Regions from separate parts of the Caballeronia sp. LZ028 genome, predicted to be linked through region 3. Evidence: predicted binding sites of a transcription regulator. Region 3 holds the regulator's gene; each other region holds the start of a gene.
The links. Region 3 encodes LexA, which represses DNA repair genes until DNA is damaged. Its sites were predicted from a motif close to ACTGTATNNNNATACAGT; they were not measured.

Region 1 (7,139 bases), on a different contig from region 3:
GCGGAGTCGCCGCCGGAGGCTTGTTGCGGCGTCGCGGCGGTTTGCGTCTGAGATTCATCGGGCATGGCCTGCGACATGTACATCGGGCGCATCGTCTGGACGAGTTGCTGCGCATCGGCGGGCATGCCTTGCGCGTGCGCGACACCGATTCCTGACACGACCGCGCATGCTGCCATCATCGCGAGAAATTTCGGGTTGATCTTTGCCTTCATGTTCCAGCTCCTTGAAACGAATGCACAAGCAGCCGGGAACGCGAGTCTCGGACTCCTTGCCGCTTTGCCGATGGACGGATGAATGGATCGAGCGCGAGCTCGCTTCGTCCGACGCGACAAATGACGACGCACCGGGCGCGACGAATGGCGCTCGGGGATTACCTTACGGCGATGGGAAGGCGCGAGAAATCCCTATCTGGCAGGGATACCTTGGTGGGGATAGGCGTGCGGGTTTAAAGAAGAAGCACGAAAAACGCGCCCGGACTTGCGAAAGGCCGGGCGCGCCGAAACGTGGAAACTCAATATGTTTATTCCGACTTGCCGGAGGTGCCGCTCGACATGTTCGATCCCGAGCTGCCCTTCTTGTGCATCTTGCTGCTGCCCTTGGACGAATCCATCGTGTTCGAGCCCGATGCGCCCGACGTCGAGCCGGTTACACCGTTGCTGTTCGGCGTGCCCATTCCGGTGCCGCCCTGACCGGCCCCGTTGCCGCCCGCGGTGCCGCCACCCGCGCCTGCGCCACCCGCGCCGCCGGCACCGCCGCCCGCGCCTTGCGCGAATGCCGCGCCCGACAAGCCCAGAATCATGGCCGACACAATCAAACTTCTCTTGGCGTTCTTCATGGTTTCCTCCCGTTGATCAATGATCTCGATGCGCGCCGCCTTGCGCAAAGCTGCGGCGTCGCAGATTACATTGCGCAATCACCGTGCCGCGGGAAGAAATCGAATTGTCATGCAGTCGCCTCGTCACACCACTCGATGGCCCACGCCCGCGCGCAATGGACGGCATCCGACTCGCTCGCGAACGCATCCAGCTCGCCGGATTCGAATACTTCCGCATGCGCGGTGCGCTCGTCCGCCGGACGCGTGATGCGTGCGTGCGCGTAGTAGCTGCCGTCTTCGTCGTGATGGGCGGTGCAGTCGATGTGAAACGTCTTGTAGTCGAATCGCATGAAAGGCTCCGAAAGAGATTGCGAGGGCAGGCGCGAAGCGTGCGATGCCGTGATTACCTTTGACTCCGCGCCTCTCGTGAGGTACTGTATAAACATACAGTACCATAATCAAGATGGATCTCTCCGAAAAGCTCGAAATTCTCGCCGACGCCGCCAAATACGACGCGTCGTGTGCGAGCGGCGGCGCGCCCAAACGCGAGTCGCGCGGCGTCGATGGCCTCGGCGCGAGCACCGGCTCCGGCATCTGCCACAGCTTCACGCCCGACGGGCGCTGCGTCTCGCTGCTCAAGATTTTGCTGACGAACTTTTGTCTGTACGACTGCCGGTACTGCATCAATCGCCGGTCCAGTAACGTGCCGCGTGCGCGCTTCACGCCGGAAGAAGTCGTTACGCTCACGCTGGATTTTTACCGTCGCAATTACATCGACGGGTTGTTTCTCAGTTCCGGAGTGATTCGTTCGTCGAACTACACGATGGAGCAGCTCGTCCTCGTCGCGAAATTGCTGCGTGAGAAGCACGGATTTCGCGGCTACATCCATCTGAAGACGATTCCCGATGCCGATCCCGAACTCATCGCGCAAGCGGGACGCTATGCCGACCGTCTGAGCGTGAACATCGAATTGCCGACGGAAATCAGCCTCGAGCGGCTCGCGCCGGAAAAGAGCGGCCGCACGATCAAGCTGGCGATGGGCAACATCCGCGTCGCGCGCGAGGAATCGGAAGCGGAGCCGCGCGCGCCGAAGTTCGCGCCGGCGGGGCAGAGCACGCAGATGATCGTCGGCGCCGATGAAACCGACGACCGCACGATCCTCGGCACCGCCGAAACGCTGTACGGCTCTTATCAGCTAAAGCGCGTGTATTACTCGGCGTTCAGCCCGATTCCTGACAGCCCCTCGGGCGTGCCGTCGAAAGCGCCGCCGCTCTTGCGCGAGCATCGGCTGTATCAGGCGGATTTTCTGATGCGCGGCTACGGTTTCGCCGCCGCCGAACTGCTCGGCGATGCCGGCAACCTTCCGCTCGATGTCGATCCGAAACTCGCGTGGGCGCTTGCGCATCGCGAGCGCTTTCCCGTCGATCTGAACGCCGCGCCCGCACGCATGATCGCGCGCGTGCCGGGCATCGGCATGCGCAACGCGAAGCGCATCGTGGAGTTGCGGCGCGAGCGGCGCGTGCGCTATCACGATCTCGTGCGGCTGCGCTGCGGCATGGACAAGGTGAAGCCGTTCGTCGTCACGGCGGATTACCGGCCGCCGCTCGACGAAGCGCCTTCGGACAGTCTGCGGCGCGCGCTCGCGACCGGCCCGGTGCAGCTCTCGCTGATCTGATGCACGTCATCGCCATCGACGACGAATTCGACGCCTGGCGCGTCGCCGCGCTCGATGCGCTCGCGCAAAAGCTCCCGCCCGAATCGATCGACTGGCGTACGGCTCAGGCGGAGCCGGCGTTGTTCAACGAGTCGGCGCGATCGGCGAAAGCGGCGAAGGCAGCGGATGCGCCGCCTATCCGCGTGTCGCGCGAACTCGCATCGCTGCTGAAAGACGCCGCGCATTTTCGCGACGCGCGCCGCTGGAGCTTTTTATATCGCGTGCTGTGGCGCTGGGCGCAGGGCGACCGCTCGGTGGCATCGCCCGCCGATGAAGACGGCGCGCGCCTCTACAAGATGGCGAAGGCGGTGCGCCGCGCGCAGCACGACATGATCGCGTATGTGCGCTTCCGGCAGCGCGACGCGTCGCTCGGCGCGCCGGAATTCGTCGCGTGGTACGAGCCGGATCACGACGTGCTCGCGTGGGGCGCGGAGCATTTCGCCGCGCGCATGGGACGCTCGACGTGGCTCATCGCAACGCCCGACGGCGCCGCGATGTTCGACGGCGAGCGCCTGCAACTGGAGCGCGGCCGCGCGCTGGCGTCGGATCATGCGGCGGTCTTGCCGGATGCCGCCGAAGCGCTCTGGATGACCTACTACCGCAGCATCTTCAATCCGGCGCGACTGAACGAATCCGCGCTCGAACAGCATATGCCGGTGCGTTTCTGGAAAGGGCTGCCGGAAGGCGCACTGATCCCGAAGCTCGTCAGCGATGCGCGCGGCGGCGCGCGACGCGTCGCGCAGGCGCAAAACGTCGGCGCGCTCGGCGGCAAGGCGGTTCAGGTCGATGCGCTCGCAGCGCAGCCGGAGCGGGACGCGCCCACATCGCTCGATACTTGCCGCCGCTGCGATCTGTGGCGCAACGCGACGCAGGCGGTGCACGGCGCCGGTCCGTCCGATGCGCGCATCATGCTGCTCGGCGAACAGCCCGGCGATCAGGAGGATCTGAAGGGCGAGCCGTTCGTCGGACCGGCCGGGCAGCTGCTTCAGGACGCGATGCAGCGTGCCGGCGTCGTGCGCGAGCACGTCTATCTGACCAATGCGGTGAAGCACTTCAAATGGGAGCCGCGCGGCAAGCGCCGTCTGCACAAGACGCCCGCGCAGCAGGAGGTCGAAGCCTGTTCGTACTGGCTCGAACAGGAACTGCACGACGTCGGCGCGAAGGTGATCGTCACGCTCGGCGCGACCGCGTTGGCCGCGCTTTTCGGACGGCGCGCGACGCTTTCGGCGCATGTCGGGCGCGTCGTGCCGTATCGGGACAAGCTGGTCGTCGCGACGTATCACCCGTCCTACGCGCTGCGCCAGAACGACGAAGCCGCGCGCGAAAAAACCGTCGCGGCTATCGTTGCGGCGCTGGAGCTGGCGTCGTCGTTGAAGGCCTAGCGCGCTCAGAACGCCGCGCGCACGACGCCGCCATCCGCGCGCAACGCCGCGCCGTTCGTCGCCGATGAAAGCTCCGAGCACACGTACGCCACCATGCTGCCGATTTCCTCGGGCGTGATGAAGCGCTTGAGAATCGACGTGGGCCGCGCTTCTTCGAAGAACTGCTTCTCGAATTCGCCGAAGCTCTTGCCGCCCGACAGTTTCTCGACGAACTCGGTGACGCCTTCGGAGCTCGTCGGCCCCGGCAGCACCGAATTGACGGTCACGCCGGTGCCCGCGCAGGTTTCCGCGAGGCCGCGCGCGAGCGAAATCTGCGCCGATTTGGTCACGCCGTAATGAATCATCTCGACGGGAATCTGAATGCCGCTCTCGCTGCTGATGAACACGACGCGGCCCCAGTTCTTCTCCTTCATCTTCGGCAGATACGCGCGCGACAGGCGCACGCCCGACATCACGTTGGTGTTGAAAAAGCGCAGCCATTCGTCGTCGGGAATCTCTTCGAACGGCTTCGGATCGAAGATGCCCATGTTGTTCACGAGAATATCGACGTGCGGAAAGCGCTTCACGAGCGCGTCGACTTGCGCTGCGTCGGAGACGTCGCCGGCGAAGCCTTCGCCCTGCGCGTTGGGCACGAGTTCGCGCAGTTTCGCCAGCGCCGCATCGACAGACGCCTGCGAACGGCCGTTGATGATCACGCGCGCACCTTCTCGCGCGAGCGCCACGGCAATGGCATGTCCGATGCCCTTCGTCGATCCGGATACCAGCGCGAGCTTGTTGCCGATCTTGAGATCCATATCTGCTCCTTCGATTGGGTTGGCGGAATGCGCCGGCGATTTCGCCACGACGCGTTCCGGGATGTTAGCCATAAGCGCAGTACGTTGCTGAAGCCGCGTCCGGCAAGCGTTCGCCGCCCGTGAAACCCCGCGACATAAATGCTCGATGGCTTCCGCCGCGGTCATCGTCCATAGTTGCGTCCAGCGTGAAACGAAGCAGATGCAGCAGCGAGAACCGAGCCGTGTCACGCATCCACTAATCCACACAGGAGGTGCAACATGTCCAGCTCGATCAACTTGTTCAAGAAAGTGCGCGGCGCGGCGCTCGCCGGTTTCGTCGTCGGCACGGCGCTGCTTGCGGGATGCGCGAGCAATCCGGCGCAGGCATCGAATCAATACGGGCAGTACGTGCAGACCGTCGCGGCTGCGCCCGCCGTGCGCCCCGACACGATCTACGTCTACGCATTCGCCAGCGACGCGAACGACGTCAAGCTCGACAATCACGGCCTGATTTCGAAGCTCGGCTCGGCGATGTCCGGCGATTCGCAAGCGCGGAAGCAGACGCAAGACGCCATCGCGGCGCGCGAGGAAGTTGCGAACGAAATCGTCGCCAAACTGCAATCGATGGGTCTGCCCGCGATCCGCGCCGACGTGCCGCCGCCGCAAGATCGGAGCGTGCTCGTCGTCGAAGGAAGCATCAATACGATCGATGCGGGCAATCGCCGCCGCCGCATGGTGATCGGCCTCGGCGCGGGCGAAAGCAAGGTCGGCGCGACGGTGCAGCTCGTCCTCAAGCCCGCGAACGGCGTGCCGCAACTGCTCGAACAATTCGACGCGAAAGCCGACAGCGGCCACGCGCCGGGCGTCGCGGAAATGGCGGGCGTCGGCGCGGCGGCGGGGCACGTCGCGACATCGCTCGCGGTGTCGGGCGGGCTGCACGCGGTGTCGGAGACGAAGCACGCGGATGTGTCGTCCGATGAAAAGCGCCTCGGCGACACCATCGCCAAGCAGATCGCCAAGCTCGGCCAGGAGCAGGGCTGGATGCCGGCGAAGAGCTAAGGAAAGCGGCGGCCGTTGCGCGGTCCGGAACGTGCTTGCACTAGAATCCGGACGAATGTTCGCTTCGCGAGGCCGCGCATGCCGACGATTGCCCTGATTGTCCTGACCGTTGTCGTGACGCTCGTCGTCGTGCTGGTGATCGCAAATCTGACGAGCGGCGAAAAGAAGATCGAGCACAGGATCGAACGGCTGTACGCGAGCGACGACCCGCAGTTTCTCCGTTCGATGGGCTTGCTGCTCGGTCCGCCCGTGGTCGGCGGCAACCGCTTCGAGGTGCTCGTGAACGGCGACGAGATTTTCCCGTCGATGCTCGAAGGCATTCGCGCGGCGCGAGAGACGATCACCTTCGAAACCTTCATCTACTGGTCGGGCGCGATCGGCGAGCAAATCGCGCAGGCGCTCTCCGACAAGGCTCGCGCGGGCGTATCGGTGCATGTGCTGCTCGACTGGGTCGGCACGTCGAAGATGGACAAGCGCTATCTGCGCATGCTGCGCGACGCGGGCGCGGAAGTGATCCAGTATCACAAGCCGCACTGGACCGGGCTCGGCCGCATGAACGACCGCACGCACCGCAAGCTGCTCGTAATCGACGGGCGCATCGGCTTCACGGGCGGCGTGGGCATTGCCGAGGAATGGACCGGACACGCGCAGGACGAGAAGCACTGGCGCGACACGCATTTTCGCGTCGAAGGCCCGGCCGTCGGGCAGATGCAGGCCGTGTTCATGGACAACTGGATCAAGACGACGGGCAACGTGCTGCACGGCCCGCGCTATTTCCCGGACATCGACGATGCGGGCGGCGGCTTCGCGCACATGTTCAGCAGCTCGCCGTCCGGCGGCAGCGACGACATGCAGCTGATGTACCTCATGGCGATCACCGCGGCGACGCGTTCCATCCACTTGTCGAGCGCGTACTTCGTGCCGGACAAGCTGACGATCAACGCGATCGTCGAGGCGGCGCGGCGCGGCGTGCGGGTTCGCATCATCACGCCGGGCAAGCGCATCGACACGCATACGGTGCGCGAGGCATCGCGCGCGTGCTGGGGCGACCTGCTCGCGGCGGGCGTCGAAATGTTCGAATATCAGCCGACGATGTTCCACTGCAAGCTGATCGTCGTCGATGAGTATCTGGTGTCGGTCGGCTCGACGAATTTCGACAGCCGCTCCTTCAAGCTGAACGACGAAGCCAATCTGAACATCTACGACCGCGACTTCGCGCGCCAGCAAACGGCGATTTTCGATGACGACGTCGCCCGCGCGAAACGCATCACGTTCGAAGACTGGCGCCGCCGTTCGCTCACCGAGAAGCTGCTGGAGCGCGTGGCCGCGCTGCTCGATCCGCAGCTTTGACTTTCGCGCATTCCGTGTTGCGAATATTTCTCATCTTGGCCTAAAGA
Region 2 (7,139 bases), on a different contig from region 3:
CGCTGATTCCCTTGCGTTACGGCCGCATGCTCGTTTCGCCGTTCACGTTTTATCGCGGCAGCGCGATCCTTCAGGCGCACGACCTGGCCGGCACACCGGACAGCGGCATCGCCATTCAGATCTGCGGCGACTGTCATCTTTCCAACTTTGGCGGCTTCGCAACGCCGGAGCGCGCGCTCATTTTCGATCTCAACGACTTCGACGAAACCGCGCCCGGTCCGTGGGAATGGGATTTGAAACGGTTGGTCGCGAGCTTCACGATCGCCGGCCGGCATCTCGGCCACGGCGATCTGGCTGCGGACGAGTTCGCGTTTGTCGCCGCGCGCAGTTATCAGACGCATCTGCGCGAGTACGCTGAAATGAGCGTGCTCGATCTCTGGTACGAGCGCATCACCTTCGATCGCATGTACCAGGCCGTGCAGAGCGAAGACGCGCGGCGGCGCATCAAGCGCGGCATCGAACGGGCTTCGCGCCGCACGCACGAAACGATGCTGCCGAAACTCGCCGACCGAACCGGCGACACGTGGCGCATTCGCGATGCGCCGCCTGCCGTGTTTCACATCCACGGCAAGAGCACGCTGATCGATAAGAACGACGGCTGGATGACGCTCAAAGCCAGTCGTGAAGATGCGCTCGCGACGCTCGTGCGCGATTATGTCGCGACGCTTACGCCGGAGCGCGCGAGATTGCTGTCGCAATTCAGCCTGCAGGATGTCGCGTTCAAGGTGGTCGGCGTGGGCAGCGTCGGCACGCGCTGCCTCGTTTTGCTGCTCACGGATCATCACGACAAGCCGCTTTTCCTGCAGATAAAGGAGGCATCGACGTCGGTCGTCGCGAGATTCACGAAACATGCGAAGCACGCCGACGATATCAAACACGACGGGCACCGCGTCGTTCACGGACAACGTCTGATGCAGGCCGCCACGGACCCGTTTCTCGGCTGGGCGACCGGACCGCTCGGGCGCACGCTCTACATCCGCCAGTTACGCGACATGAAAATTTCCGCAGAACTCGATACTTTCAGCGACGACGTCTTTCGCGAATACGCCGTGCTTTGCGGCTGGGCGCTTGCCCGCGCGCACGCGAAGTCCGGCGGATGCGCGCCGGAAATCTCGGGCTACCTGGGCAACAGCGATCGAATGGCCGAAGTTCTAGTGCGCTACGGTCGCGCCTACGCGGATCAGGTGGAAAAGGACTACGAGGTGTTTCGCGTTGCGTGCCGGGACGGCAAGCTCGAATCGCGTTCGGATGCGGACATCGCGGCGGAGTTCGCGCCGTGAAACGATCCGCTGCGCGATGACATGAACCGGGGCACGCGGGTTCAGTCGCGTGCCGCGGGATGCGTCAATGCGCAGCGCTGACTGCTCGCGGCCGATTCTGTCGCGATGCGCGCTCGTAGGCGTCTACGGCGAAGGCGAAAACGGCGGGCAAGGCATCCGAGGATGCAACGTCGACGACGTCATCGGTTTCGGGGAAATGAAAGTGATCGGGACGCGCGAACAGCTCGCGCAAGGCGGCTTCGTGTCGTCCCGCGAATCCGAGGTCCGCGACGGCCTCCGCCTCGATGGCATGCAACAGCCGCCAAGTCAGCGGCACTCCTTTATCGATGTAACGCCCCGCGATCTGACGCGTGATGCGCTCGAGGTCATGCACCGCGCGGGCGAACTGCCTTCTGCTCAGGTTTTCACCATTCGACTCCATGATCCACCCCTTCCGGCCGGTCTTATTGTACTGTACAAATATACAGTACTTGTTGCAATGAAAATAGCGTCGCGCGAGTCGAACCGGGTGTATGTGCGATTCCGCCTACGTGCGTTTCAGACATGCGCGGCTATGCGCGCCTGCCGACAAAGCGCATCGTTCAACCGTGCTTGGGAAACTCCTGAGCGGAACGCGCAGGCAGTTTCTGCGTTCGTTCGACGGCACCGCGCGGCCAACAGCGCTGCAAACCACGGGAGAACTGACATGAACAAGGATCAAGCCGAAGGCGTTGGCAAGCAGGTCAAGGGAAAGATCAACGAGGGCGTCGGCAAAATGACGGGGGACACGGCTCAGGAAGCCAAGGGCGACATGCAGCAAGCAGCCGGCAAGGTCCAGAAAGGCGTGGGCGATGCACGCGAGGATCTGAAGGACAGCGTGAAAAAGAACCCGTAAGACGGGCCAACCGGCGCCGCGACTCCGGCGCCGCTTTGAGCGGGACGTGCTCGATGCGTCCCGTTTTTTATTGGCGGGCGCACGGCGGCGCGCCGACTTTATGCGCAAAAAGTTCCGGACGCTCAACGCATCAGCCGTGGATGACGACGAGCAACGCCTTGGCCTCCGCGCGCCCGACATTCCGGATCGCGTGCGCCTCGTCCGCGGCATACCGCGCGGTTTCCCCCGCCTTCAGACGACGCGTCGCACCCGACGCATCGACCTCAACGGAACCGTTCAGCACTGTGAGATGCTCGCGCGTTCCCGGTTCGTGCGCGTTCGACGTGAGCGCGGCGCCCGATTGCAGCGTAAGTTCGTACCACTCGAACTTGCCGGCGAGTTCAATCGGTCCCCACACGCGCAACTGATAGCCGCCGTTGTCCCCACTCAGGGTCGGTATTTCATGCAGCCCCGAAACGCGGATCGCTTCGGCGGGCCTTTGCTGCGCGAACAATTGGTCGAGGCTGATGCCGAGCGCATTGGTCAGTCGCCACGCGACGGCGATCGTCGGATTTGCCTTGTCGCGCTCGATCTCCGACAGCATCGACTTTGACACGCCGGCCGCGCGCGACAGATCGTCGAGGGTCAGCTTCCGTTCGCTGCGCAAGCGTTGAATGATCTCTCCGACGCGCGGCGGTGTTGCGCCTGCGCCCGCGAGATCGCCTGCTTTTCCCTCTGAACCCGTGCTTGCCATGAATCGACCAATCCCGTAAAGTGTTCGGCATATCGGAAATGCGTTCGAAATATCGAACATGTCCGATGCGATGGATGCACTATAACAGGGCTAAGGACGGCGCGCGCGAGTCACGAGGCGCGGATTGCATTGGCAGGCCCAGAACAAGGATTGCGATGAAAGACCGATATCTCTCCCATTTGCGTTCGACGCTCGACGAAATTCGCGCTGCGGGGTTCTACAAGACGGAGCGCGTCATCGCGAGTCCGCAGTCGTCGGACATTCGGCTCGCGAACGGCGCGGCGGTGCTTAACTTCTGCGCGAACAACTACCTGGGTCTCGCGGACGATCGCCGGCTCATCGAGGCCGCGAAGGACGGACTGGACGCCGATGGTTTCGGCATGGCGTCCGTGCGTTTCATCTGCGGCACGCAGACCGTGCACAAGGAACTTGAACAGGCGATCGCGCGTTTTCTCGAAACGGACGACGCCATTCTTTATTCGAGTTGCTTCGATGCAAACGGCGGCCTCTTCGAAACGCTGCTGACCGAAGAAGACGCGATCATCAGCGACGAACTGAATCACGCCAGCATCATCGACGGCGTGCGGCTCTCGAAGGCCCGGCGTCTGCGCTATAAGAACAACGACCTCGCCGATCTGGAAGCGCGTCTTCAGGAAGCCGATGCAGCCGGCGCACGCTTCAAGCTGATCGCGACCGACGGGGTTTTTTCGATGGACGGCATCATCGCCAACCTTTCCGGCATCTGCGATCTCGCTGACCGTTACGGTGCGCTCGTCATGGTCGACGATTCCCACGCCGTCGGCTTCATCGGCGAGAACGGGCGCGGAACCCCGGAGCAATGCGGCGTGCTCGATCGCGTCGACATCATTACCGGCACGCTCGGCAAGGCGCTTGGCGGCGCGTCAGGCGGCTATGTCGCCGCGCATAAGGAAGTCATCGATTTGCTGCGTCAGCGCAGCCGGCCGTATCTTTTCTCGAACACGTTGGCACCGAACATCGCCGCGGCATCGCTGAAAGTGCTTGAACTGCTCGCAAGCGACGAAGGCGCGACGTTGCGCCGGCGCGTCCGCGAGAACGGGGCGCACTTCCGCAAGGCGATGTCCGCGCTCGGCTTCGATCTTGTCCCCGGTGAACATCCGATCATTCCGGTCATGCTGGGCGACGCTCAACTCGCGTCGAAGATGGCTGATGCGCTGCTCGACGAAGGCGTCTATGTGATTGGCTTCTCCTACCCTGTGGTGCCGAAAGGACGCGCGCGCATCCGGACGCAGATGAGCGCGGCACACACGCCGGAGCAGATCGATCGCGCAGTCGATGCGTTCGCTCGCGTCGGCCGATCCCTCGGCGTCATCGGCTGACTTTATGCGCATAAAGGCCCGCGACCTTCGAAGCAGCATCATCAAGACCAAACGCCAGGATCAAACGCAATGAAAGCCCTCGCCAAACTCGAACGCGCACCCGGCCTCACCCTGACGCGCGTGAAGCGACCCGAAGTCGGTCACAACGACGTTCTTATCCGCATCCGGAAGACGGCGATCTGCGGCACCGACATCCACATCTGGAAATGGGACGAATGGGCGCAGAAGACGATTCCGGTGCCGATGCATGTCGGTCACGAGTACGTCGGCGAGATCGTGGAGATGGGACAGGAAGTACGCGGCTTCGCCATCGGCGACCGCGTGTCGGGCGAAGGCCATATCACATGCGGTTTTTGTCGTAACTGCCGCGCGGGCCGTCGTCACCTGTGCCGCAACACGGTCGGCGTGGGCGTGAATCGTGAAGGCGCATTTGCGGAGTTTCTCGTGATCCCGGCGTTCAACGCGTTCAAGATTCCGCCTGACATTTCCGACGATCTCGCTGCGATCTTCGATCCGTTCGGCAACGCGACGCACACCGCCCTTTCATTCAATCTCGTCGGCGAGGATGTGCTGATTACCGGCGCCGGGCCGATCGGCGTGATGGCTGCGGCGATCGCGCGGCACGTCGGCGCGCGCAACGTCGTCATCACCGACGTGAACGACTATCGGCTCGAACTTGCCCGCAAGATGGGCGCGACGCGCGCGGTCAACGTGGCGAACGAAAACCTGCGCGACGTGATGAGCGAACTCGGCATGACCGAAGGATTCGACGTGGGCCTGGAAATGTCCGGCGTGCCGAGCGCATTCACGGCGATGCTCGAATCGATGAATCACGGCGGCAAGGTCGCACTGCTCGGCATTCCGCCGGCGCAGACCGCCATCGACTGGAATCAGGTGATTTTCAAGGGACTCGAAATCAAGGGCATCTACGGACGCGAGATGTTCGAGACCTGGTACAAGATGGTCGCGATGCTGCAAAGCGGCCTCGATCTCTCCCCGATCCTCACGCACACGTTTCCCGTCGACGACTATCAGCGCGCATTCGACACGATGCTTTCCGGCAACAGCGGCAAGGTCGTACTCGACTGGACCGCCGTCGCGGCCTGAGGGGCACGGATCACGGCGCGTTGTCCGCAGATGCCTTCGAAAATTCGGCCTGAATGGCGACGTGCACATCGTCGCCGACGGCCGGATACCACGTCGTCAGTCCGAACTGAGCGCGGCTGAAATGTCCGTCGGCGGAGAAGCCCAGCGTTTCCTGCTTCGTGAGCGGATTGACCGCGTGTCCGTTGAACGTCACGTTGAGCGTGACCGGCTTCGTCGTGCCGCGTATCGTCAGATCGCCCGTCAATATGCCCTTGTCTTCGCCGGTGCGTTGAAACGCCGTGCTGACGAAAACGATGTCCGGATAACGCGCGCCATCGAACATGTCCGGTCCTTTCAGCATGCGATCGAGCAGCGGCACATTGGTGTTGACGCTGGACGCGTCGATTCGCGCGCGTACCGAGCTTCCGGACATTCCGTCCGCGTTCCAGTCGAGTTGCGCCGTGGTCTTATCGAATCGGATGACGAAGCGCGAGTAGTGGAAATGATCGACGTCGAAACTCACGTTCCAGTGATGCGGATCGAGCTGATAACGTCCTGCCGGCACGCTCGATTCACTCGACGAAACGTGATGCGTCACGACCTGAAGCGGCGTGCACGCCGTCAATGCGATCGCCGCGAGAAAAAGAACGAGACGCTTATAAGCCTTCATCGCGCATTGCCTCGAAAACAAAAATAGAACGTCGACAAGTTTCGCCGAGATCATCCGAACGCGCGCAAGCCGTCACGGACTTTTCGTCAGCACACACGAAAATGTCGCGATCGGGTAGAGTTCGCCTCGACCTACATCTCAAAAAAGCGGCGCCACCGTACGCGCGTTGGCGGATAAAACATGTGCACATGGCTGTCCCGATTCCGAACGTTTCGCGCGCACTTGTCGGCGGTTGCCGCGCTCGTCGCGCTGGGCTGGACGCCCGCCGCGCACGCAAGCTGGTGCGGCGACGGTCTCTGGCTCGACGCGATGGTCGCTTCGCATCACTTTCACCCGGACAAGGACTTCGAGCAATTCAATCCGGGCATCGGCGTGGAATGCTGGGTCGCGCCGCAATGGGCGGTGACAGGCGGCTACTTTCGCAATTCGCTGTCGAAGCCGTCGTTCTACGGCGGCGGCGTGTGGGGACCGGACTTCCTTCACTGGAATTACATCAGGCTCGCAGTCATGGCCGGGCTCATCTCCGGCTATGACTACGGCAGCTACGGCCTCGGCCATAACCATACGGTCGGTCCGGTTGCCGCGCCGCTCATCATGCTGGAATACAAGCGCGTCGGCGCGAACATCATCCTGATTCCGCCGATCCCTTCGAGCGATCTTCCGTTCACGCTTGGGTTCATGCTCAGACTGCGATTCTGAACATCGTGCGGGGTTTGTGGTTTGTAACGTACTCCCGAGCTCCAGACGACTGAACGAGAATCCAGCTAACGCCTTCGCGGCCGAGGCAAACCGGCGACGCTGTCAGGCGCGCCGCGCATGCGTTCTTGACACCCGCGTTGGCGGCCCAACGATTGCTGAGGGGTGCGATGTGACGCATCGTGCACAGCAAACAAGAGAAAAGAATCAGCACGTAGACGAAAGAAAACGCCGCACGCATGGCTCAACGTCATAGGCCCGGCTTTGGCTCGCTACGCGATGTCGGCGTCACTCCGTGCCCGAGTCTCTCTGCGACCCCATCCATGAGCAAGCCAACCCAGATTCGCATGAAGCTCGACGAATATCGGCTGCAATGGCGCGTGCTGACCTTCTACGAGCGCTTCGAGCAGATCATCGCCCACATCCTGAGCGTCGTGATCTC
Region 3 (7,139 bases):
GCGCAGACGCTCCCAGATCAGATGCCGCGCTTGCGGATCGAGCCCGGTGGTCGGTTCGTCCATCACGAGCACATCGGGATCGTTGACGAGCGCGCGCGCGAGCGTGAGACGCCGCTTCATGCCGCCCGACAACTCGCCGACGCGCGCATCGGCCTTGCTCTCCAGCCGCGCGAACTCCAGGAGCGACGGTACGAGCGCATCCATGCGCGCGCCCGTCAGGCCGAAGTAGCGGCCGAACACCGTCAGATTTTCGCGGACAGTGAAATCGGGATCGAGATTGTCGAACTGCGGTACGACGCCCACACGCTCGCGGGCGAATCGGGCGCGCGCGGGCACCGGCTCGCCGACGAGACGGATCGCGCCGCTATCGGGCGAAGTGATGCCGAGCAGCATCTTGAGCGTCGTCGTCTTGCCCGCGCCGTTCGGTCCGAGCAGTCCGAAGCATTCGCCGGGCCGCACATCGAACGACAGGCCGTCGACGACCGTGCGCTCGCCGTAGTGCTTCCTTACTTCGCTGAATTCGATGGCGGGTGCGCGGTTTCCATCGGCGTCGCGTGACATGCTTTGTTGCAAAGTTTGATCAGTCATGCATCTGTGCGCAGGGAAAGCCGGATGAGGGAAATCCAGCGGGCTAGTGTAATCCATTGCACCAAGGCGGCGCTTGGCGTGCAACCGCATGCTGCGCGGGCGTGTCAAACCCGTGCGGGGCGCGTCGAACCGGTTCCGGCCGAAAGTGCCAGAGGCTTGTCCGTCGACGTTTTTGTGGTTCTGGCACGGTGCCAGCTAGCGTGTTCGCGCCGGTAAGCGTTTTCCAGCGTTGTCTCCCATGGGACGACGCACGATGATGAATCAACGCCGCGGGCAAGCCGCGCTCAACGGCACGTTGGCCAGGGAGGTCAAGATGGAGAGCTACCGAAAAATCCTGCTGTGCTACGACGGCTCCAGAGAAGGCCGCAAGGCACTGCGTCAGGGCGCCAATCTCGCGCTCGACCTGAATGCGGAGACGCATGTGCTCGCGGTGGTGGATATGCGCTCGAGCATCGCGCAGAGCGCCGGACTGCTAACCGACATGGCCTGCGGACGCTTCGAAGAGGCCGCGCGCGACATCCTGCAAGAGGGCGTCGAATGGCTGCGCGAGCGTGGCCTTCAGGCACAGGGACATTTCGCGTTCGGCCATCCGATCGACGAAATCGCGGCGCTCGCCGACAGCCTTCAGGTCGATCTCGTCGTCGTCGGGCATCGCTGCCGCAGCGGCCTCGCGCGCTGGTGGATGGGCGCGGGCAACACGCCGCTGCTGGATCGCGTGAAGTGCAGCATCCTGGTTGCCGTCTGTCAGGCCGGTGAATCGGCCGAAGCGGAAGACGAAGCGGCGTACGCGGCGAAGCCCGTCAAGGCCGAAGCCGGGGCGTGATGCGGTGCGAAGCGTGAACCGCGACGCTTGACGCGTCAACCGTTGAGATCGACCGCGACGAGCTTCCACGACACGAGCCCGTTGCGGTGGAAGATCGCGGAGTATCGCGCATCGCCGGCGCCGTGTTGATACGTGACGACGAACGTGTTCAGGCTTCGATAACCCGCCGTCGTCTGCGGTGGTTCTTTCGGCGGCTGCCGTGCGGCCGTGACGCCGGACGCGGGCGCATTCCCCGCATTCGCTGGTGCGCCGTCGCCAGCTTGCGGCGGACGCTCGCCCGGATCGCCGCGCGGCGGGATGCCGTTCAGAATCGCCGCGACGCCGTCCGGTGTGGCATACGAATCCACCAGCGGACCGACGAGCGCCGCGCCGATCATCGCACCGATGATCGCGAGCGGATTCCCGCTCTTTTGAATATCCACGCGACGCGTGAGCAGCGCCGCGATCTGGTCCTTGAGGCTCGCGCGCAGCGCCGGAAAATCGACGTATTCGTTGACGGTTTGCGCATCGCGGGCATCGGCCGCGCGCTTCACGCGATCGAGTGCGATGTAAGGCGATGCGTAAACGAAACCGAGCGCCGCGACGATAACCAGGACGACGAGCGTAACGACAATAGAACGGGTAGTGCGGGACATGCTTGGGCCAAGCCTCTTGCAAAACGTGAATTACGGATTGACCGCGCGGGCGCCGGTTAAATCCCGTGAATTCACGTCGTGCGTGCGATGGCGTTCCATTCAGGCGAGGATTCCGCCGGCCAGCCCGGCATTTTCCTCGGCGATGCAGCGGTCGATCATGCGCGAAACCTCGTCGATCTTGCCCACCAGAATCACGCGCGATTGCCCGCGATACACGCGCACTGGCGCGCGCTGCTCGGCCTCGGCGTGCACCGTGCTGTTGAGGGAAACGCGAGCGAAGGCCGGCTGACGGGACGGCAACGCGGGCATTTCGTTGAAGAGATCGGGCGTGGCTTCGGCGCGCGGCATGCCGCAGGCGATCAGCGTGCGCAGATGGCGCAGGCGGCCGAATTGACGGAAGGGCAGCAGACGGGCAAAACGTTCCATGATGACTCTCCAGACGATAGGACGCACCGCGGCGCACCGCGCGCGGTGGCCGTCATGCTTGTTGTGTTGTGAGACGCCTGAATCAGGTGTCGAAAGCGGTTGGTGAGGCTATCTTGCGATGTCAATGAGACATTTCGTGTCTCGGTGCGAAAGTAATGTGCTTCGACTTTCGTGCCTTGCCCGTTCGCGGGCCAACATCAGAATTCGCCGGAGCGGATCAGCCCGACGGCAATGCCTTCAAGCGCGAAATCGCCGCTGCCGGCGCGCACGAAGATGTTTTCATACTCGGGGTTTTCGGCGATGAGTTCGACGCCGTCCGCGCGCCGTTTCCAGCGCTTGACCGTGACGTCGTCGCCAAGACGCGCGACGACGATCTGTCCGTCTTTCGCTTCGTTGCGCTTTTGCACGGCGAGAAGATCGCCGTCGAGAATGCCTGCGTCGCGCATCGAGAGGCCGCGCACCTTCAACAGATAGTCCGGCTTGCTGGAGAAGAGCGCGGGGTCGCACGCATAGTGCTGCGAGATGTGCTCTTGCGCGAGGATAGGACTCCCCGCCGCGACCCGGCCGACGAGCGGCAGAGACAATTGCATGATGCTCTGATGCGGCAGCGTGAACTGATGCGGCAGCTCCTCGGACCGATCGATGCGAGATGCATCGCCGAGCAGCCGGATGCCGCGCGACGAACCCGCCGCCAGCTCGATGACGCCCTTGCGGGCCAGCGCCCTGAGGTGCTCCTCGGCGGAATTGGCCGAACTGAAGCCGAGCTCCGCCGCGATCTCGGCGCGCGTGGGCGGAAAGCCCGTGCGGTCGATCGCGCGCTGGATGAGTTCGAACACCTGCTGCTGCCGCGCGGTAAGTTTTGATGTTTTGGTCACTGGCTCGAGCCCCTGATGCACTGTATGAATGGACAGGTGACTGTATTTTTATACAGTATTTGGCGCTTTTCAAGCTTTACTTTAAGTTCGCGGCCACGAAGCCTCCGCACCGTCGGATCGCGCCCGCCGGCGCTTCTTCCATCCAGGAATATCGTTCTTAGCAGTTTTACGTATAAAAAAGTGAATAACGATTATTTTCAATCATATAGAGGCCTCGTTAGACTGATTCCGTCAATTCGATAAGACGGAGAACGGGGAATGCAAAGCATCAACACGGGATTGCGACGGCTTCTTGCTGCGGCGACGCTCGGCGCGGCGGGTTTGATCATGACGGCGCCGGCGCAGGCGGATACGTCGTTTCTGAACGTTTCCTACGACCCGACCCGCGAGCTGTATCAGGACTTCAATCAGGCTTTCGCGAAAAAGTGGAAGGCGGAGACGGGCGAGACCGTAACCTTCAAGCAGTCGCATGGCGGGTCGGGCGGCCAGGCGCGCGCGGTCATCGACGGACTGCAGGCGGACGTCGTTACGCTCGCGCTCGCTTATGACATCGACGCGCTCGCGGGCAAGGGACTCGTCGGCGCGGACTGGCAGAAGCGCCTGCCGGACAACGCATCGCCGTACACGTCGACGATCGTGTTTCTCGTGCGCAAGGGCAATCCGAAGCACATCAAGGACTGGGACGATCTGACGAAGCCGGGCGTGTCGATCGTCACGCCGAATCCGAAGACATCCGGCGGCGCGCGCTGGAACTACCTCGCGGCGTGGGCGTACGCGCAGCACAAGCCGGGCGGCAACGAGCAGACCGCCAAGGAGTTCGTGACGAAGCTCTACAAGAACGCCGGCGTGCTGGATTCCGGCGCGCGCGGCGCGACGACGAGCTTCGTGCAGCGCGGTCAGGGCGACGTGCTCATCGCGTGGGAAAACGAGGCGTTCCTGTCCCTGAAGGAATTCGGTCCGGACAAGTTCGAGATCGTCGTGCCGTCGGTGAGCATTCTGGCGGAGCCGCCGGTCGCGGTGGTCGACAAGGTCGTCGACAAACACGGCACGCGCAAGCTCGCCGAAGCGTATCTCAAGTATCTGTATAGCGACGAAGGGCAGCAGATCGCCGCGCGCAATTTCTATCGGCCGCGTTCGGACAAGGTGCCCGCCGATCTGACGAAGCAGTTTCCGAAGCTGAAGCTCTATACCATCGACGACACCTTCGGCGGCTGGACCAAGGCGCAGAAGACGCATTTCGCGGATGGCGGCGTGTTCGATTCGATCTATCAGCCGCAATAAGCGTCAACCGGCGACGCGGCGCGTTCAAGACGCCGCGCGCCCGAAGCAGCAACGCGCGCCCACCCCGCGCGCAAAAAGGATGATTCAAGGATGACGACTCTCACATTCAGGAAACCGAGCGCGCTACCCGGTTTCGGCCTGACACTCGGCATCACGGTGGCTTATCTGAGCCTCGTGGTGCTGATTCCGCTTGCCGCCACCTTCGCTAAGACGGCGACGCTCGACTGGGCGCAGTTCGTGCGCGCGGTGACGTCGCCGCGCGTGCTCGCATCGTATCGGCTGACGTTCGCCGCGGCGCTCGGCGGCGCGCTCATCAACGCGGTGTTCGGTTTTCTCGTCGCGTGGGTGCTCGTGCGCTACACGTTCCCGTTCAAGCGCATCGTCGATGCGATGGTCGATCTGCCGTTCGCGCTACCGACGTCGGTCGCCGGCATTTCGCTCGCCGCGGTCTACGCGGGCAATGGCTGGATCGGGCAATATCTCGCGCCGCTCGGCATCAAGGTCGCGTTCACGCCGCTCGGCGTGCTCGTCGCGCTGACGTTCATCGGCCTGCCGTTCGTCGTGCGTACCGTGCAGCCCGTGCTCGAAGACTTCGAGCGCGAGCAGGAAGAAGCCGCCGCGTGCCTCGGCGCGACGCGCTGGCTCACGTTCCGGCGCGTCGTGCTGCCGTCGCTCTTTCCGGCGCTGCTGACGGGCTTCGCACTCGCGTTCGCGCGCGCGTTGGGCGAATACGGCTCGGTGATTTTCATCGCGGGCAACGTGCCGATGAAGTCGGAGATCACGTCGCTGCTCATCATCACGAAGCTCGAACAGTACGACTATGCCGGCGCGACCGCGCTCGCCGTCGTGATGCTGTGCGTGTCGTTCCTGATGCTTCTGTTGATCAACACGCTGCAATGGTGGCTGCAGCGCCGCACGAGCAAGACGGGCGCGGCGCCGGTCAACGTCTCCCTGGCAGCGGGAGAAACGGCATGAGCAAGGTGCTTCCATTGCAGACGACGACACAGCGCGACGCGCACGGCCTCAATCCCGTCACCGAGCCGCGCGCCGTGCGATGGCTCCTGACCGGTATCGCACTCGCGTTTCTCGCGTTCTTTCTCGTCGTGCCGCTCGTCGCGGTGTTCGTGCAGGCGTTCGCCAAGGGCATCGACTATTACTTCGAGTCGCTGAAGGATCCCGACGCGTGGTCCGCGATCAAGCTCACGCTGATCACCGCCGCGATCGCCGTGCCGCTGAATGTCGTCTTCGGACTGGCGGCGTCGTGGGCGATCGCGAAGTTCGAGTTTCGCGGCAAGGCGCTCCTGACGACGCTCATCGACTTGCCGTTCTCGGTGTCGCCGGTCATCTCGGGTCTCGTCTACGTGCTGATGTTCGGCGCGCAAGGATGGTTCGGCCCGTGGCTCGCCGCGCACGACGTGCAGATCATCTTCGCGGTGCCCGGCATCGTGCTCGCGACGATCTTCGTCACGTTTCCGTTCGTCGCGCGCGAACTGATTCCGCTGATGCAGGCGCAAGGCAACGACGAAGAGGAAGCGGCGCACGTGCTCGGCGCCTCGGGATGGCAGATCTTCCGGCGCGTGACGCTGCCCAACGTGAAGTGGGGCCTGCTCTACGGCGTGATTCTCTGCAACGCGCGCGCGATGGGCGAGTTCGGCGCGGTGTCGGTGGTGTCCGGGCACATCCGCGGGCAGACGGACACGATGCCGCTGCACGTCGAAATTCTCTACAACGAATACAACTTCTCGGCTGCGTTCGCGGTGGCGTCGCTGCTGGCGCTGCTCGCGCTCGTGACGCTCGCGCTGAAACTTCTCGCGGAGCGCCGCATGACGCAAGCATTGACCGCCGCAAAAGCCACCGCACAGAATTGAGAGGCGATAAACATCATGAGCATCATCGTTCGCAATCTGCAAAAACGCTTCGGCGATTTCACCGCGCTCGACAACGTGTCGCTCGACTTTCCGGCGGGCGAACTGGTCGCGCTGCTCGGGCCTTCGGGCTGCGGCAAGACCACGCTCTTGCGCGTGATCGCGGGTCTCGAATTCGCCGATGCGGGACAGGTCGTGCTGCACGGCGAAGACGTCGCGGCGGTCGGCGCGCGCGAGCGTCAGGTCGGCTTTGTGTTCCAGCATTACGCGCTGTTCCGGCACATGACCGTGTTCGAGAACGTCGCGTTCGGCTTGCGCGTGAAGCCGCGCCGCGAGCGTCCGAGCGAAGCGAAAATTCGCGAGAAAGTGCATGAGCTGCTGAAGCTCGTGCAACTCGACTGGCTCGCGGAGCGTTTTCCGTCGGAACTGTCAGGCGGACAGCGGCAGCGTATTGCGCTGGCGCGGGCGCTTGCCGTCGAGCCGAAAGTGCTGCTGCTCGACGAGCCGTTCGGCGCGCTCGACGCCAAAGTGCGCAAGGAACTGCGCAGCTGGCTGCGCCGGCTGCACGACGATCTGCATATCTCGACGCTTTTCGTCACGCACGACCAGGAAGAGGCGCTCGAAGTGGCGGATCGCATCGTCGTGA
Region 4 (7,139 bases), 750 kb from region 3:
ACTCGCGCACGCGGAGGAAATCGCGAGCGTCAACACCAACTTCCGCTTCACCGGATCGGACCGCGTGACCGTCGATGCGTACGACGATCCGCTCGTCCAGGGCGTCACCTGCTATGTGTCCCGCGCGCGCACGGGCGGCGTGAAAGGCACGCTGGGCATCGCCGAAGATCCGACGGAAGCGTCGATCGCGTGCCGCCAGGTCGGGCCGATCAAGATCGCCGAACCGCTCAAGCAGAAAACCGACGTGTTCTCGGCCGGCATGTCCTTCATCTTCAAGACGCTGCATGTGGTGCGCGTCGTCGATACGAAACGCAATACGCTCGTCTATCTGACTTACAGCGACCGCATCGCGACCGGCAGCCCGAAAAACAGCGTGACGGCGGTTCCGATGCCCGAGGGCACGACCATACCGGTGAAGTGACACGCAACTGTCCGGCCGGGCGCGAAGCAAAGTTGTAAACTGGGCGATTCCGCTTATCTCAGAATTGCTCGATCATGCACGCCGACCGTTTCCGCAATGCCGCACGCTACTGGCGCTCGCCGCTCGTGCCGGACGCGGACATGGTCACGGCCGAATACTACGATCACGAATTCTCGCCGCACTGGCATGACGCCTATACGGTGCCCGTGATCGAGGCCGGCGCGGAGTGCTTCGACTATCGCGGCGCGCATCACGTCGCCGAAGCCGGTTCGGTGCCGGTGATCAATCCCGGCGAAGTGCATACCGGCGCGCGGGCCGTCGATGCGGGCTGGCGCTATCGCGTGTTCTATCTGCCGGTGCCGTTCGTCGAAACTCTCGCGCGCGACCTGTCGGGGCGGCCGGAATCGTCGCCGTGGTTTCCGGATGAAATCATCCGCGATCCCGATCTCGCGCGGCGTTTGCAGATCGCGCATCGCCTGCTGGAAAACGGCGCCGACCCGCTCGCCGCGGAACTGGCGCTCGTCGATGCAGTGACGACGCTGCTCGGACGCCACGCGCTCGAACGTCCGCGCGTCGCGCCGCTCGCCGCCGACGCGCACCGCGTCACGACGATGAAATCCCGCCTCGCCGACGATCTCCTCGAACCCGTCACGCTCGCCGAACTCGCGCAGACGGTCGGTCTCTCGACCTTCCACGCCGCGCGCCTCTTCACGCGCGAAACCGGTCTCGCGCCGCATGCGTGGCGCAATCAGCTGCGGATCGTGCGCGCGCTGCCGGCGTTGCGCGCGGGCGCATCCGTGACGGATGTCGCGGCGGCGAGCGGTTTCACGGATCAGAGTCACTTCACGCGCCATTTCAAGCGCACGTTCGGCGTGCCGCCCGGCCGCTGGCGTTAGGCGGTCCGGCCTCGGGAAAGCGCAAGAACGTACAAGCATTCTCATCGACGTTTTGCGTATCCTCGCTTCCATAGGAGGAAATCTTGAAAGCAACACCTTTGCGCGAATTCGCCGCCGGCGCACGCGACACCATCCCGATGATGATCGGCGCCGCGCCCTTCGGCGTGATCTTCGGCACGCTCGTCACCGCAAGTCCGCTCACGCTCTGGCACGGCCAGTTGATGTCGCTCGTCGTGTTCGCGGGCTCGGCGCAGTTCATCGCGGTCGGCCTGATCGCGTCGCACGCGAGCTTCGCCGTCATTCTGGCGACGACGCTCGTCGTCAATCTGCGTCATGTGCTCTATTCCGCGACGCTCGCGCCGTATGTCGCGCATCTGCCGCGCCGCTGGCGCTGGGCGCTCGCGGGCATGCTCACCGACGAAGTTTTCGCCGTCGCCTACGCGCACTATCAGAAGCGCGCGCCGGGCGAGATCGGGCCGCACTACTTCTTCGGCTCCGGCGTCGCGATGTATCTGAACTGGCAGTTGTGGACGCTCCTCGGCCTCTTGTTCGGCGCCGCGTTTCCCGGACTGAAATCGCTCGGGCTCGACTTCGCGATGGTCGCGACGTTCATCGCGATCGTCGTGCCGCAGCTCGTCGCCGTGCGCTTCGTCGCGGCGGCGCTCGCATCGGGCGTGCTGTCCTTCGCGTGGCAAGACTGGCCGTACAAGCTCGGCCTGCTCGCGGCGGTGTTCGTCGGCGTGGCCGTCGGCATGCTGCTCACGCTGATGGAAAACCGTCCGCAAGCGAAGGGCCACGCGAAACATCGTCTGAAGAACGCGAAGGAGCGCACGCAATGAACTACGTCACGCTGATCTTCGGCATGGCGGCCGTTACGTTCGCGATCCGCGCCGCCGTGTTCGTGCTGGGCGAACGCCTGCCCTTTCCGCCGATCGTCCGCACCGCGCTTTCGTTCGTGCCGGTGACGGTGCTCACCGCGATCATCGTGCCGATGACCGTCTCGCCGCACGGCAACGGCGCGGAAATCACCTGGCGCAATCCGCAGCTCGTGGCTGCGATCGTCGCGATCATCGTTTGCGCGTTCACGAAACGGCCGCTTTTGACGATTGCCGTGTCGCTCGCGGTGTTTTTCGCGTGGCAGTTCGCCGTGCTGCGCTAAACGTTTTCTCTCCATCAGCCGTTAAACGGCTTTCAAAGAGCATCGAAGAATCCTCAAGTTCCCGAAGCGCGCGCCGATAACAGAAACGAATGGACTCCGCCTGAGACGCGGCGCCGACAGCTTTTCCCGCCTTCGGAGATCGAAGGCGGAACCGGGAACCAACATGCGTCAAATCACCTTATCGTTACGCGACGAGACCATCGCTTCGCTGCAGCGCGATTTCGAAGCGTTCACGCGTCTGTCGCTGAAGCTGGATCCGCAATTCGTCACGCCTTCGTTCGAGGACTTCCTGCGCGCGAAGCTCCTGGACAACAACACGCCGCTCACCGAGCAGGCGGTGCAGCGCATGCTCACGCACGGCCAGTACGCGTGGGCGAAGCGCGCGCTCGACAAGGAGTTTCCGGACGTCGTCGAGATCCTGATCCGGCAGGCGGCCGAGCACGGCTTCGCCTTCGCGATCCGCGCGGACTGGACCGCCGAGGATCTCGTCAAGGCATCGCGCGCGTGGGCGACGGCGATCGTCACCGAAGCGGACGGCGACGTATCGCAAGTCGACATGCTCGCCTCGCAGATCAAATCGGCGGCGGCGGATATTCGCGAAGTCGAGGAAAAGATGCAGACGCCCGCATGGCGTCTCGCCGATTCGCTACGTCAGCGCGTGTATGAAACCAAGATTTCGGTGGAGACGAGCATCGGTTCGACCGCGCGCGAGAAGCTCGGCGAACTGCGCTGCCTGCTGCGGCTCGGCATCTTCTATGGCTCGATCCAGAAGCAGGAAGCGCAGCAAGTGCTGGAATATCTGCGCTCGCTGCGGCCCGAGCTTTTCGTCGAAGAGCCTTACGACGGCTACACACGCTTCGCAGCATGGCTGCGCAGCATCTTCTCGCCGTCGCCGCGCGCGCCGCGTGCATCGCGCGCGCAGCGCTGAGATTCAGGTCAGTCCCACATTCCCTTTAGGCGCGCCGCGATATCGATCTTCGCTTTCGCGGCCGCAGCCAGCCCCGCCGCCGTCGGCGCAGCGGGCGCGATGACGGGCGGCCACGCGGCCGCTTCGAAGTTCTGCATCAGATGCGGCGGAATGAAACGCGTGCGCTGCGCCCATACGTGACGGTCGCCGAGATGCGTCTGGTTGTACACGTAGAAGCGCTGCGGCGTGATGATGTGCAGGTCTTCCTTCGCGCGCGTCATCGCGACGTATAACAGCCGCCGTTCCTCGTCGAGTTCTTCGTCGCTGCCCGTGCCGAGATCGGACGGAATGCAGCCGTCGACGCCGTTCAGCACGAACACGTTGCGCCATTCCTGGCCCTTCGCCGAATGGATCGTCGAGAGAATCAGATAGTCTTCGTCGAGCAGCGGCACGCCGGATTCGTCGCTGGTCGCGTCGGGCGGATCGAGCGTCAGTTCGGTGAGAAAGCGCTCGCGCGTGGGATACGTCGCCGCGATGCTTTCCATCTGCAACACGTCGCCGATGCGGATCGCCGCGTCCTCGTGATTGCGTTCCAGATGCGGCTCGTACCAACGCCGGATCATTTCGAACTCGGCGGGCCAGCCGGAGTCGCGGCCGCAGAGCTTCGCCATCAGGCCGACGAAACGCGGCCAGTCCTCCGACGCGCGCGCGGGCGCCTGAAACGCGGCGATCGCATTCGACGCCACCGCGTCCGGCGCGCTCACGCTGTCGAGCAGGCGCCCGGCGATCGCCGGTCCGACGCCCGGCAACAACTGCGCGACGCGAAAGCCCGCGACGCGATCGCGCGGATTCTCGGCCCAGCGCAACACCGCGAGCACGTCCTTGACATGAACGGAATCGAGAAACCTCAGTCCGCCGAACTTCACGAACGGAATGTTCCGGCGCGTCAATTCGATTTCGAGCGCCGCGCTGTGATGCGCGGCACGAAACAGCACCGCTTGCGCCTTGAGCTTCATGCCGCCTTCGCGCGCTTCGAGCACTTTTTCGACGACATAGCGCGCCTGATCGGCTTCATCGGCGACGGCAACGACGCGCGGCTTTTGCGCCGATGCCTTGTCGGTCCACAGATTCTTCGTGTAGCGCTCGGTCGCGAGGCCGATCACCGCGTTCGACGCTTCGAGAATCGGCAAGGTCGAACGATAGTTGCGGTCGAGCGTGACGGTCGCGGCGGGCGGATCGAAGTGGCCGGGAAAATCGAGGATGTTGCGCACCGTCGCGCCGCGAAACGAGTAGATGGATTGGGCATCGTCGCCGACGACGGTGAGGCCGCGCCCGTCCGGTTTCATCGCGAGAAGAATGGATGCCTGCAGACGGTTCGTGTCCTGATATTCGTCGACGAGAACGTGATCGAAGCGGCTCGCGAGATCGGCGGCAATCGACGGCTCCGCCGCGAGATGCGACCAGTAGAGCAGCAGATCGTCGTAATCGAGCACGCTTTGCGCCTGTTTCGCGCTGACGTACGCGGCGAAGAGGCGCTTCAGGTCCGCTTCCCACTCGCGGCACCACGGATACGACTGATCGAGCACGGTCGCCAGGGACGCGCCGGTGTTGACGACGCGCGAGTAGATCGCGAAGCACGTCGATTTGGCGGGAAAGCGCTTTTCCTTCGACGACAAACCGAGCTCGTGCCGCACGAGGTTCATGAGATCGGCCGAATCCTCGCGATCGTTGATGGTGAACGACGGCGCGAGCCCGACGAGATCGGCGTAATCGCGCAACAGCCGCGCGCCGACGCTATGGAACGTGCCCGACCACGACAAACCCTGCGCGATTGCGCTTCTCGTGCCGAGCGCGTTCATTGCGATGCGCGACACCCGCCGCGTCATTTCGAGCGCCGCGCGGCGCGAAAACGTGAGCAGCAGGATGCGATGCGGATCCGCGCCTTTCACCAGCAGATGCGCGACGCGATGCGCGAGCGTGTTGGTCTTGCCCGATCCCGCGCCCGCGATGACGAGCAGCGGCCCGCCCGCGCGCCCCGGTTCGTCGACGCCGAATTCGACGGCCTGACGCTGCGCCTCGTTGAGCTTCGCGAGATAGTCGGCGACCTGTTTCGTGGTGGATTCGTCGGCGGTGTCGGGGAGCGTGAGCACGGGAGAAAGGCGGCGGGAAATGAGTGACGCACACTGTATATCCATACAACCCGCACGCGCAAGCCTTTGGCTCGACAAGGGTTTTGGCCCCAAATGCAACGAGCCCGGCTCGCACGGAACCGGGCTCGCATCGCTGCAAAAGATTTGCGTCAGTCGGCCTTCTTCGCGTTCTTGAGCTTCGCTTCGGCGGCGGCTTCATTGGCGTCCGATTGCGCCTCGGTCTTTTTCTTGTCGGCCTTGGCTTGCGCGACGGCCGCCTTCTTGTCGGCCTTGCTCTGTTCCTTCGCGGCCTTTTGATCGGCGGCAGTCGGCGTATCCGACGCCGTCTGTGCGAACGATGCCACGCTCGCGCTCGCGAACGTCCCCGCGATCAGCGCGGCCAGCAGTGCATGAGTTTTTCGATTCATGGTCTTCTCCCTTGTTCGATGCCGCGAGCCGCGCCAAACGCGAGCTCGCGGCGATTCCCGGTTCCCCCGCTTAATGCTGCAAGCCGGTGTCCTTCGGTGCGTTCGGCTCGGTCGCGTTCAATTCGGCCTTGGCGGCGTCCTTGTCCGCCTTGCGATTGATCTTCGCGTTCTTCACCTCTTCCTTGTACTGCGCCTTGGCCTGCTCGGTTTGCGCCTTCAATTCGGCCTTCGACGCCTTCTTCGACGCGCTGTATTCGGCGTTCGCCTTCGCATTGGCATTGCGGCGCTCGACGAGCGGATCGGTCGGCGCGGGCGCGACGAGGTTCTGCGGCGGCGGCGTCATCGGCTGTTGGGCTTGCATCGGCTGCACTTGCGCTTGCGTTTGCGTCTGCACCGGTGCGGACTGGGTCGCGGTTTGCGCATAAGCGCCCGAAGCGGCGAACGTGGCGATGGCGGAGCTGATCAAAAGGATTCGTGCGCGAGTCATGAGCTAGTCCTCTTTTTAGTTGGCGTCGGCGGCGCTCTTACGACGATGAAACGAGCGATCCGCGCGACTTTTGTCGATTGGAAAGATGACCGAAGCTGCATCGATCAAATGGTCGGACCGGCGGTCAATCGGGCAAGTTCGCGAAAATCAGTCACTGTTACCGACGGTTTCATCTGGCTACATTTGCCAACGAGCGCGCTTGAGTGGGGATTACCGGTCCTCGCGATCCCTGAGCACGGCGCATGCCCGGCGTGGTTTATCATTGAGCCCTTCCCGCATTCCCGCCTTGCCCGCCTCATGCCGCCACTCCAATTCACCCTCACGGGCGACTTCATCGAACTCCACAATCTGCTCAAGCTGATGGGCCTCGCGGACAGCGGCGGCTCGGCGAAGGCGCGCGTCGCCATGGGCGATGTCACCGTCGACGGCCAGGTGGAACTGCGCAAGACCTGCAAGATCCGCGCGGGTCAGCGAGTGAAGCTCGACGGCCAGACGATTTACGTGCGCGCGCCCGATTAAGCGCGCGGCGATTTGCGCGCACACGCCGCGCAATTGCGAAAATCCGGGCATAAGCAAACGCGTCATCGACATGCCGCACGCGACGCAATAAGCTGACGGTCTGTTCTTTCGTTCTGGTTTCAGCGTCGGTTCCCGTCAGCGCGTTTGCGCTTCGATCCTTGCCCCCTCGCGTTCCAGTCCGGCCGCACTCATT

Region 1: a site for LexA is predicted at 1,248-1,265, ahead of QCE58_RS19330 (putative DNA modification/repair radical SAM protein). Genes of this name have one in related genera too.
Region 2: a site for LexA is predicted at 1,731-1,748, ahead of QCE58_RS23035 (DUF2471 family protein). Genes of this name have one in related genera too.
Region 4: a site for LexA is predicted at 5,566-5,583, ahead of QCE58_RS11325 (ATP-dependent helicase). Genes of this name have one in related genera too.

Annotation. Positions count from the first base shown of each region.
Region 1 is NZ_JARUXN010000003.1:383,319-390,457, forward strand. Features, by position in the region: gene QCE58_RS19315 (hypothetical protein) at 1-212, opposite strand, end outside; gene QCE58_RS19320 (hypothetical protein) at 521-835, opposite strand; gene QCE58_RS19325 (hypothetical protein) at 943-1,164, opposite strand; gene QCE58_RS19330 (putative DNA modification/repair radical SAM protein) at 1,278-2,489, shown strand; gene QCE58_RS19335 (UdgX family uracil-DNA binding protein) at 2,489-3,910, shown strand; gene QCE58_RS19340 (SDR family NAD(P)-dependent oxidoreductase) at 3,916-4,704, opposite strand; gene QCE58_RS19345 (DUF4410 domain-containing protein) at 4,963-5,742, shown strand; gene cls (cardiolipin synthase) at 5,821-7,092, shown strand.
Region 2 is NZ_JARUXN010000004.1:57,374-64,512, forward strand. Features, by position in the region: gene QCE58_RS23030 (DUF2252 domain-containing protein) at 1-1,280, shown strand, start outside; gene QCE58_RS23035 (DUF2471 family protein) at 1,345-1,701, opposite strand; gene QCE58_RS23040 (CsbD family protein) at 1,966-2,154, shown strand; gene QCE58_RS23045 (helix-turn-helix domain-containing protein) at 2,285-2,887, opposite strand; gene QCE58_RS23050 (glycine C-acetyltransferase) at 3,043-4,245, shown strand; gene tdh (L-threonine 3-dehydrogenase) at 4,315-5,352, shown strand; gene QCE58_RS23060 (YceI family protein) at 5,363-6,001, opposite strand; gene QCE58_RS23065 (hypothetical protein) at 6,182-6,700, shown strand; gene QCE58_RS23070 (phosphate-starvation-inducible PsiE family protein) at 7,045-7,139, shown strand, end outside.
Region 3 is NZ_JARUXN010000001.1:1,635,395-1,642,533, forward strand. Features, by position in the region: gene nodI (nodulation factor ABC transporter ATP-binding protein NodI) at 1-561, opposite strand, end outside; gene QCE58_RS07860 (universal stress protein) at 902-1,411, shown strand; gene QCE58_RS07865 (DUF2939 domain-containing protein) at 1,447-2,046, opposite strand; gene QCE58_RS07870 (hypothetical protein) at 2,146-2,472, opposite strand; gene lexA (transcriptional repressor LexA) at 2,670-3,347, opposite strand; gene QCE58_RS07880 (sulfate ABC transporter substrate-binding protein) at 3,606-4,628, shown strand; gene cysT (sulfate ABC transporter permease subunit CysT) at 4,719-5,603, shown strand; gene cysW (sulfate ABC transporter permease subunit CysW) at 5,600-6,496, shown strand; gene QCE58_RS07895 (sulfate/molybdate ABC transporter ATP-binding protein) at 6,512-7,139, shown strand, end outside.
Region 4 is NZ_JARUXN010000001.1:2,380,561-2,387,699, forward strand. Features, by position in the region: gene QCE58_RS11300 (CreA family protein) at 1-421, shown strand, start outside; gene QCE58_RS11305 (AraC family transcriptional regulator) at 496-1,317, shown strand; gene QCE58_RS11310 (AzlC family ABC transporter permease) at 1,455-2,156, shown strand; gene QCE58_RS11315 (AzlD domain-containing protein) at 2,153-2,476, shown strand; gene QCE58_RS11320 (DUF4088 family protein) at 2,640-3,404, shown strand; gene QCE58_RS11325 (ATP-dependent helicase) at 3,413-5,533, opposite strand; gene QCE58_RS11330 (hypothetical protein) at 5,683-5,940, opposite strand; gene QCE58_RS11335 (hypothetical protein) at 6,011-6,427, opposite strand; gene QCE58_RS11340 (RNA-binding S4 domain-containing protein) at 6,725-6,946, shown strand.